2 regions of the Streptomyces sp. NPDC006997 genome follow, and region 1 is predicted to be linked to the other one. Evidence: riboswitches for the same ligand, from Rfam matches in the RefSeq annotation. Region 1 holds a riboswitch; the other holds the start of a gene.
The links. A riboswitch is a leader RNA that binds a small molecule or an ion and turns the genes downstream of it on or off. The one in region 1 is predicted to bind S-adenosylmethionine.
Positions count from the first base shown of each region.

Region 1 (4,409 bases):
AGGTCAGTCGGACGAGAAATCCGGGCAGACCCGTTCGGGAATTTACCAGAAATTCACCAGAATTCAGGGCAAGTCGGGCCCGACAAAAGGATTGAATGGCGCAAAAGTGGCACACACTTTGGCTACTTCTTATCGCACGCGGAGCCGGAACTCATATCCCCTCGGCATCCGGAAGGCGACCCGTTCCCCAACTGTACCGCGCTCAATCACATGGAATGACCCCCTCCGCTTTTACGGAGGGGGTCACAAGAAGAACGCTCGACCCGGTTCAGCCGCCAGCGACCGCCGGAATGATCGACACGCCGGCGCCGTCCGGGGTGGCCGTCTCCAGCCCCTGCTCGAAGCGCACGTCGTCGTCGTTGACGTACACGTTCACGAACCGGCGCAGCTTGCCCTGGTCGTCGAGGACGCGGGCGGCGATCCCGGTGTGGTTCTTCTCCAGGTCCGAGATGACCTCGGCGAGGGTCGCGCCCTCGGCGGCGACCTCGGCCCGGCCGCCGGTGTAGGTGCGCAGGATGGTGGGGATACGAACGGTCACGCTCATGCGAGGCCAGCCTCTCGGAACGACTCCAGGTTGGGACGGATGGTCGCGGTCAGACCGGTACCGGCCACCGCGTCGAGGGTCTTCAGACCATCACCGGTGTTGAGGACGACGGTGGTCAGCGTCGGGTCGAGGACGCCGTTCTCGATCAGCTTGCGCGTGACGCCCACCGTCACGCCACCCGCCGTCTCGGCGAAGATGCCCTCGGTCCGCGCCAGCAGCTTGATGGCGTCCACGATCTCCGCGTCCGTGACGTCCTCCACCGCGCCCCCGGTGCGCCGGGCGATGTCGAGCACGTACGGCCCGTCGGCCGGGTTGCCGATGGCCAGCGACTTGGCGATGGTGTCGGGCTTCTGCGGCCGCACGACCTCGTGCCCGGCCTTGAAGGCGGTGGAGACGGGCGAACACCCGAGCGCCTGAGCCCCGAAGACCTTGTACGGCCGGTCCTCGACCAGCCCCAGTTCAACCAGCTCCCGGAGCCCCTTGTCGATCTTCGTCAGCTGGGACCCGGAGGCGATCGGCACCACGATCTGGTCGGGCAGCCGCCACCCGAGCTGCTCGCACACCTCGTAGGCGAGCGTCTTGGACCCCTCGGCGTAGTAGGGCCGCAGGTTCACGTTGACGAACCCCCAGCCCTCGCCCGCCGGGTCGCCGATCAACTCGGAGCAGAACCGGTTGACGTCGTCGTAGTTGCCCTCGATGCCGACCAGCTCCCCGCCGTAGACAGCGGCCATGACGACCTTGCCCTGCTCCAGGTCGTGCGGGATGAACACGCACGACCGGAACCCGGCGCGGGCGGCGGCGGCACCGACGGCCCCCGCGAGGTTCCCGGTCGAGGAGCACGAGAGGGTCGAGAACCCGAAGGCCCGCGCGGCCTCCAGCGCCTGCGCGACGACCCGGTCCTTGAAGGAGTGCGTCGGGTTGCCGGAGTCGTCCTTCACGTACAGACCGCCGGTGACGCCCAGCTCCGCCGCCAGGTTCCGGGCGTCGACGAGCTTGGTCCAGCCGGGGTTCAGGTTGGGCTTCTCGGCCACGTCGGCCGGAACGGGCAGCAGCGGCGCGTACCGCCAGATGTTGGCGGGCCCGGCGGCGATCCGCCGACGCAGTTCTTCGGCCTCGTACCCGGAGAAGTCGTAGGCGATCTCCAGCGGCCCGAAACACTCCTCGCAGGCGAAGACGGGGCCGAGGGGTACCCGGTGTCCGCACTCCCGGCAGGAGAGCGCCGCGGCGGGACCCAGGTCGACAGTGGGGGTGGCGCTTGCAACAGTCTGCACAGCCATGTGAGGCGAGGCCCTTTCTCCTCATCTTCCTCACGACGCATCTCGCCGTGAGACGGATTTGGCACCTTCCCTAGCCGGGAGCCTCGCTGAGAACGGTCGTCATCGACCGGTTACGAGAACCGACTGGAGGGTTGCCGGGGCTTCAACGGGCCGTATCCCTCTGCCCCTCTGGATGAGCGGTATGTGGTTGTGAACACTGACGACCCCCGACATGCGATGGTCATCCGCGTTGTTCAAGACTGTAACCGAAGGCCAGGACAGTTGAGAGAGACGTCCGAACCGCGAGATGGATCACACGGAACCGCTGTGACCACCTGATCGAACAGTGAGGAGCCGCCAACTGTGCTGGAAGAAGTCGAGCGCTGGCTGAGCACCCGCTCCTGGTCCAAGACGGACCGACCGCTCCACCGGATCCTGGCCGCGAAACGCGCGACGGGCCAGTCGGTCAGCGTCGTGCTGCCCGCGCTCAACGAGGAGGAGACGGTAGGCGACATCGTCGCCACGATCCGCCACGACCTGGTACACCAGACCCCTCTGGTCGACGAGATCGTGGTGGTGGACTCCGGCTCCACCGACCAGACCTCCGAGGTGGCCGCGGCGGCGGGCGCCACGGTCGTCCACCGCGACGAGATCCTCCCCCGCGTCCCCACCGTCCCCGGCAAGGGCGAGGTCCTCTGGCGCTCCCTGCTGGCCACCTCCGGGGACATCGTCTGCTTCGTCGACGCCGACCTGAGGGAGTTCTCCTCCGACTTCGTCTCCGGCATCGTCGGCCCGCTGCTCACCGACCCCGGCGTGGACCTCGTCAAGGCCATGTACGACCGCCCCCTCGCCGGCACCGGCGGCCAGGGCGGCCGGGTCACCGAACTCATGGCCCGCCCCCTGCTCAACATGCACTGGCCCCAGCTCGCGGGCTTCGTCCAGCCGCTGGGCGGGGAGTACGCGGCCCGCCGCACGCTCCTCGAACAGCTGCCCTTCCCCGTCGGCTACGGCGTGGAGCTGGGGATGCTGGTCGACAGCCTGCACCTGGTGGGCCTGGACGCCCTCGCCCAGGTCGACGTGGGCGTCCGCAAACACCGCCACCAGGACGGCCAGGCCCTCGGCCGGATGGCGGCGGCGATCTACCGCACCGCCCAGCTCCGCCTGGCCCGCGGCCACCTGATCCGCCCGTCCCTCACCCAGTTCGAACGAGGGGAGGACGGCTTCGAGCCGCGCACCTACTCCGTCGACACGGAGGAACGCCCGCCGATGGTACAGATCGCGGAGTACGCCGCCCGCGAGGTGGCCTGACCGGGCCAGCGTGCCGAACCGCACGTTTGAGCGTTTCCGGGCCGGGCTAGGTTGAGGCGTATGGCTTCCACGCAGGCTGCACAGGTGCTGGTCGCGTCCAACCGCGGCCCGGTCTCCTACCAGGTGGACGAGGACGGCTCGCTGCACGCCAGACGCGGCGGCGGCGGGCTCGTCTCCGGCCTCTCCGCGATCGGCCCCGACGCGGGCGCGCTCTGGGTCTGCTCGACCCTGGGCGACGGCGACCGCGAGGCGCTGCGCCGCGGCGTCACGGAACCGGGCGTCCACATGCTGGACATCCCGGCGTCCGTCCACACGGACGCCTACAACGGCATCGCGAACTCGGTCCTGTGGTTCGTCCACCACATGCTGTACGAGACCCCCGTCGCCCCCACCTTCGACGCGGGGTTCCGCGCCCAGTGGGACAACTACGCCACCTACAACCGCGCCTTCGCCGAGGCACTGGCCGAGCAGGCGGCCCCCGAGGCGAGCGTGCTCGTCCAGGACTACCACCTCACCCTGGTCCCCGGAATGCTCCGCGCCCTCCGCCCCGACCTGCGCATCGGCCACTTCTCCCACACCCCCTGGGCACCCCCCGAGTACTTCCGCGTCCTCCCCGACGACATCGCCGCCGAGATCCTCCACGGCATGTTGGGCGCCGACCGCCTCGGCTTCCTCACCCGGCGCTGGGCAGACGCCTTCACCGCCTGCCGCGAGGCGTTCACCGACGGCCTCGGCGCGACCCGGGTGGGCGTGCACGGCCTGGGCGCCGACGCGGACTTCCTCCGGGACCGGGCCCACCAGCCGGACGTGGCGGACCGGATGAACGCCCTCCGCACGGAGATCGGCACGGCACCCGACGGCACCCCCCGCCGCACGATCGTCCGCGTGGACCGCACGGAACTGTCCAAGAACATCGTCCGGGGCCTGCACGCCTACCGCCACCTCCTCGACACCCGCCCCGAGTGGCACGACCGCGTGACCCACGTGGCCTTCGCCTACCCGTCCCGGCAGGACCTCGCCGTGTACCGCGACTACACGGCGGAGGTGCGACGCGTCGCCGACCAGATCAACGCCGACTACGGCACGCCGACCTGGACGCCGGTCATCCTCCACGTCAAGGACGACTTCGCCCGCTCCCTGGCGGCGTACCGCCTCGCCGACGTGGCCCTCGTCAACCCCATCCGGGACGGCATGAACCTCGTCGCCAAGGAGGTGCCGGTCGTGTCGGACGCCGGCTGCGCGCTGGTCCTCTCCCGGGAGGCGGGGGCGTACGAGGAACTGTCCGAGGACGCGATCACGGT
Region 1 is NZ_JBEYHH010000030.1:26,010-30,418, forward strand. Features, by position in the region: gene ABZ659_RS26520 (MoaD/ThiS family protein) at 269-544, opposite strand; gene thrC (threonine synthase) at 541-1,821, opposite strand; SAM riboswitch class I at 1,840-2,000, opposite strand; gene ABZ659_RS26530 (glucosyl-3-phosphoglycerate synthase) at 2,164-3,108, shown strand; gene ABZ659_RS26535 (trehalose-6-phosphate synthase) at 3,169-4,409, shown strand, end outside.

Region 2 (4,409 bases), on a different contig from region 1:
CAGCGCCACCGCGTCGTGTCGGTGGGCAGGGGAACCGTCATCGCGCCTGTTCTCTCCTTCTAGTTTCCGTGATGCGCCAGTTTCCCCGGCGCACATGGCTCGTAACCCTACGGCCTGGCGGAGACCCGACGCCCGCCCGTCCACGGCGGCGAGGCGATCTGGGCGGCTGCGTCCCGTTACGTCATGCTCTTGTCCATGATCGGTACATGGAGCGCGGTGGCCGTCCGGGTGAGCAGAGCCATGCGGGCGCCGTCCGCGCCGGTGACGTACACCCTGATCACGCTGTGCTGCCTGGTCTTCCTGGTCAGCCCGGCCTCGGGGCTCAGTCCGGCGCACGGCACGGGTGACGGGCTGCTCGCCGCGCAGCGCGCCTACTTCCGGCACTGGGGCGTGGTGCCCGCAGATCTGTTCGAAGGCTCCGCCCGCGCCACCCTCACCCCCGCGACGGCCCTCTTCGTCCACGGCAGCTGGGTCCACCTCCTCGGCAACATGCTCTTCCTCTACGTGTTCGGCGCGATGACCGAGGAACGGATGGGCCGCGTCCAGTTCACGCTGTTCTACCTGGGCTGCGGCTACCTCGCCCTGCTGGGCTACGCCGCCGCCAACGCCGACTCCCAGCAGTCGCTGGTCGGCGCCTCGGGGGCGATCTCCGCGGTGCTCGGCGCGTTCCTGTTCCTCTTCCCCGACGCCCGGGTCACCAGTCTCCTGCCGTTCCTGTTCTTCCTGCCGGTGCGGTTCCCGGCCTGGGTGGTGCTGCCCTTCTGGGCGGTCCTGCAGTGGCTGGCGGCGGGACGGGCCACCCAGGGGCCCGGGGTGGCCTACCTGGCCCACCTGCTGGGCTTCGGCCTCGGCTTCTGCTTCGCGTGGGCCCGGTTCGGGGGGAGGACCCGGGCCTGCCCGGCGGACCAGGGCGCGGGAGATCGGCGCCAGCGTCGCAAGCCCCGCGTCTGCGACATGGTCCGCCGGGCAGGCCCTAGAGTGAGGTCCGCCGCTCCAGCCCAGGCCCCCGAGGGAGAGAACCAGCCGTGATCACCGCGATCGTCCTCATCAAGACCAGCGTGGACCGGATCCCCGAGATCGCCGAGCAGATCGCCTCCCTGGAGAGCGTCAGCGAGGTGTTCTCCGTGACCGGGACGTACGACCTGATCGCGATGGTCCGGGTGCGGGAGCACGAGGACCTGGCGGAGGTCATCCCCGGCCGGATCAGCAAGATCCCCGGCGTCGAGGGGACGGACACCCACGTGGCCTTCCGGACGTACTCGCAGCACGACCTGGAGGCCGCGTTCGCTATCGGCCTGGACTCGTAGCGCGCGCGGACACGAGCTGGCGGACCGCCGCCACGAAGCGGTCCACGTGCTCGTCCGGCGTGCCCGCGCCGAAGCTGACCCGCAGGGCGCTGGGGGTGTCGGCCGCGCCGCAGGCCCCGTCGGCACCGTCGGCACCGTCGGCACCGTCGAGGAGGGTCCGCACCAGGGGGTGGGCGCAGAACAGTCCCGCCCGCACCCCGATGCCGTACCGGGCGGACAGGGCCGTCGCGAGGTCGGCGCTGGGCCAGCCGGCGACCACCAGGGACAGCACCCCCACGCGCGGGGCGTCGTCCCCGAACAGCGACAGGAAGCGGACCTGGGGCAGGTCGCCGAGCCCCGTCCGCACCTTCTCGATCAGGTACCGCTCCCGGGCGACCAGCGACTCGAACCCCGCCTCCGTGAGCGCCGTACAGGCGGAGGCGATGGCGTAGGCGCCGATGACGTTGGGCGAGCCCGCCTCGTGCCGCGCGGCGCCCTCCTGCCACCGCACCTCCACTCCCCCGTCCGCGCGCCGGACCACACCACGGCTCGCGCCCCCGCCCGCGAGGTACGGCTCGGCCTCCCGCAGCCAGTCGGCACGTCCCGCGAGGACACCGGAGCCGAAGGGCGCGTACAGCTTGTGCCCGGAGAAGGCGACCCAGTCCACGTCCAGGTCCCGGACGCTCACCGGGTGGTGCGGGGCGAGCTGGGCGGCGTCCAGGACGATCCGGGCACCGTGCGCGTGCGCGGCGGCGGCCAGCTCGGCCACCGGCCACAGCTCGCCGGTGACGTTGGAGGCACCGGTGACGCAGACCAGCGCGGGGCCACAGGGGCCTCCCCTGCTCGAGCGCAGCCGAGAGCTTGGTGAGGGATCGCGCCGGGCGAGGGCGCGCTCCAGCACCGCCACCGCCTCGGCCGGGCTGCGCGGGGCGTCGAGCACGGTGACCCGGGCGCGGTTCCAGGGCAGCAGGGCGGCGTGGTGCTCGGTCTCGAAGACGAAGACCTGGCACCCCGCGGGCAGCGCGGCGGCGAGCAGGTTCAGGGAGTCCGTCGTCGACCGGGTGAAGACCAGCTGGTCGTCGGGGCGGCAGTCCAGGAACGCGGCGACGGTCCCGCGGGCCTTCTCGAACAGGTCGGTGGAGAGCTGCGAGAGGTACCCGGCGCCCCGGTGGACGCTGCCGTAGTACGGCGCGTAGGCGGCCACGTCGTCCCAGACCCGCTGGAGGGCGGGGGCGCTGGCGGCGTAGTCGAGCGCGGCGTAGGCGACCTCACCGCCGGTGACGAGCGGAACGGTGACATCCCGGCCCAGAACGGGCAGCGGGGTACAGACAGGTGTGGCGACGGACATGGCGAACTCCCGTGCGTGGAGAGAGAAGGGTGAAGAAGGGGAAGAGGGTGCACGGAGGCGGGGCTCTGCGGCCCTATCGCATTCGCTGGCTCACGGGAGAACTCCTCGACGACCGCGCTTGCCATGAACCTTGCTGTTCACGGCCTGGTCCTCACCCGGGGCACCCCGCCACGGACGGAGGGTTGCCGGACAGCCAGCCGGGGCCTGGAAGCTGTCACTCATGACCTGGTACGGCATCTTGCCATACGATCTTCGACGCGCAAGGGCGCGGTCCGGATACCGGACCGCGCCCCGCACGGAACTCACGCGTTGCTGACCGCCACCCAGCGGTCCAGGGTGCGCTTGGCCGCGCCGGAGTCGATGGCCTGGGCCGCCTTCTCCATGCCGGACCGGATCCGGTCCACCAGCGGTCCGTCCTCCGGGTCCAGCGCCGCGAGCGCCGCCGCCGAGTTCAGCAGGACGGCGTCCCGCACCGGCCCCTGCTCGCCGTCCAGCAGCCGCCGGGCCACCTCGGCGTTGTAGGAGGCGTCGGCACCGCGCAGCGCCTCCACCGGCACCCGCTTCAGGCCGACGTCCGCCGGGTCGAAGGTCTCCTCGGTGACCTTGCCGTCCCGGACGATCCACACCCGGGAGGTCGAGGTGGTCGTCAGCTCGTCGAGCCCGTCGTCGCCGCGGAACACCAGCGAGGAGTTGCCGCGCTCCGCCAGCACCCCCGCCATGATCGGCGCCATCCGCAGCGAGGCGACACCGACGGCCTGCGCCCGCACCTTCGCCGGGTTGGTGAGCGGGCCGAGGAAGTTGAACGTCGTACGGATGCCCAACTGGCCGCGGGCGGCGGCCACATGACGCAGCGCCGGGTGGAACCTCACCGCGAAGCAGAAGGTGATCCCGGCCTCCTCGGCGACCTCCGCGACCCGCTGCGGCGTCAGCTCCAGATTGACACCGAGCTTCTCCAGCACGTCGGAGGCGCCGGACGCCGAGGACGCGGCCCGGCTGCCGTGCTTGACGACCTTGGCGCCGGTGCCGGCGATGACGATCGACGACATGGTGGAGATGTTCACCGTCTTGGCGCCGTCGCCGCCGGTGCCGACGATGTCGACGGTGTCGCCCGGCACCTCGATGACGTTGGCGTGCTCGTACATCGTCCGGACCATGCCGGAGATCTCCTCGACGGTCTCCCCCTTGGCCCGCAGCGCCACCGCGAACCCGGCGATCTGGGCGTCCGTCGCCTCACCGCTCATGATCCTGTCCATCGCCCAGGCGGTGGCGTCGGCGCTCAGGTCCTGGCCGTCCAGCAGGCCGTTCAGCAGGGCGGGCCAGGAACGGCCCGCCGCGGTGTCGCCTCCAGCGGGGGTCACAGCGCTCATCAGCCGCTCCTGATCGTGATCGTCGTAGAACAGTCGGTGGGCCCAGCCTATCCAGGTCCGGGCACGCCGAAGGGCCCCGTCCGAACACCGGACGGGGCCCTTCGAGCGTGGCGTGTGGCGAACGCGGGATCAGTGGTGGCCGTGGCCGCTCGTGATCTCCTTGTACTCCTCGACGGTGGGCTTGGCGATCTGCGACTCCTCGCTGAAGTACGCCTTGCTCAGCTTGGCGCGCAGCTTCTCGGAGCCCTTCACCTTGCGCTCGACACCGTTCTCGTCGACCGCGGGGCCGAGTTCGAGCGGCTTGTACTGCTCGTGCGCGGTGAGGGTGTGCAGCTGGTCCTGGCTCAGCGGCTCGTGGATCTCGACGAACTCGCCGTGCGGCAGGCGCTTGATCGTGCCGGTCTCCCG
Region 2 is NZ_JBEYHH010000025.1:59,676-64,084, reverse strand. Features, by position in the region: gene ABZ659_RS24285 (hypothetical protein) at 1-41, opposite strand, end outside; gene ABZ659_RS24280 (rhomboid family intramembrane serine protease) at 196-1,029, shown strand; gene ABZ659_RS24275 (Lrp/AsnC ligand binding domain-containing protein) at 1,026-1,307, shown strand; gene ABZ659_RS24270 (aminotransferase class V-fold PLP-dependent enzyme) at 1,288-2,634, opposite strand; SAM riboswitch class IV at 2,744-2,860, opposite strand; gene trpD (anthranilate phosphoribosyltransferase) at 2,937-4,001, opposite strand; gene ABZ659_RS24260 (cytochrome bc complex cytochrome b subunit) at 4,131-4,409, opposite strand, start outside.
Region 2: it holds a riboswitch for S-adenosylmethionine, as region 1 does, so the genes downstream of both, ABZ659_RS24270 (aminotransferase class V-fold PLP-dependent enzyme) here and thrC (threonine synthase) in region 1, are expected to answer to the same signal.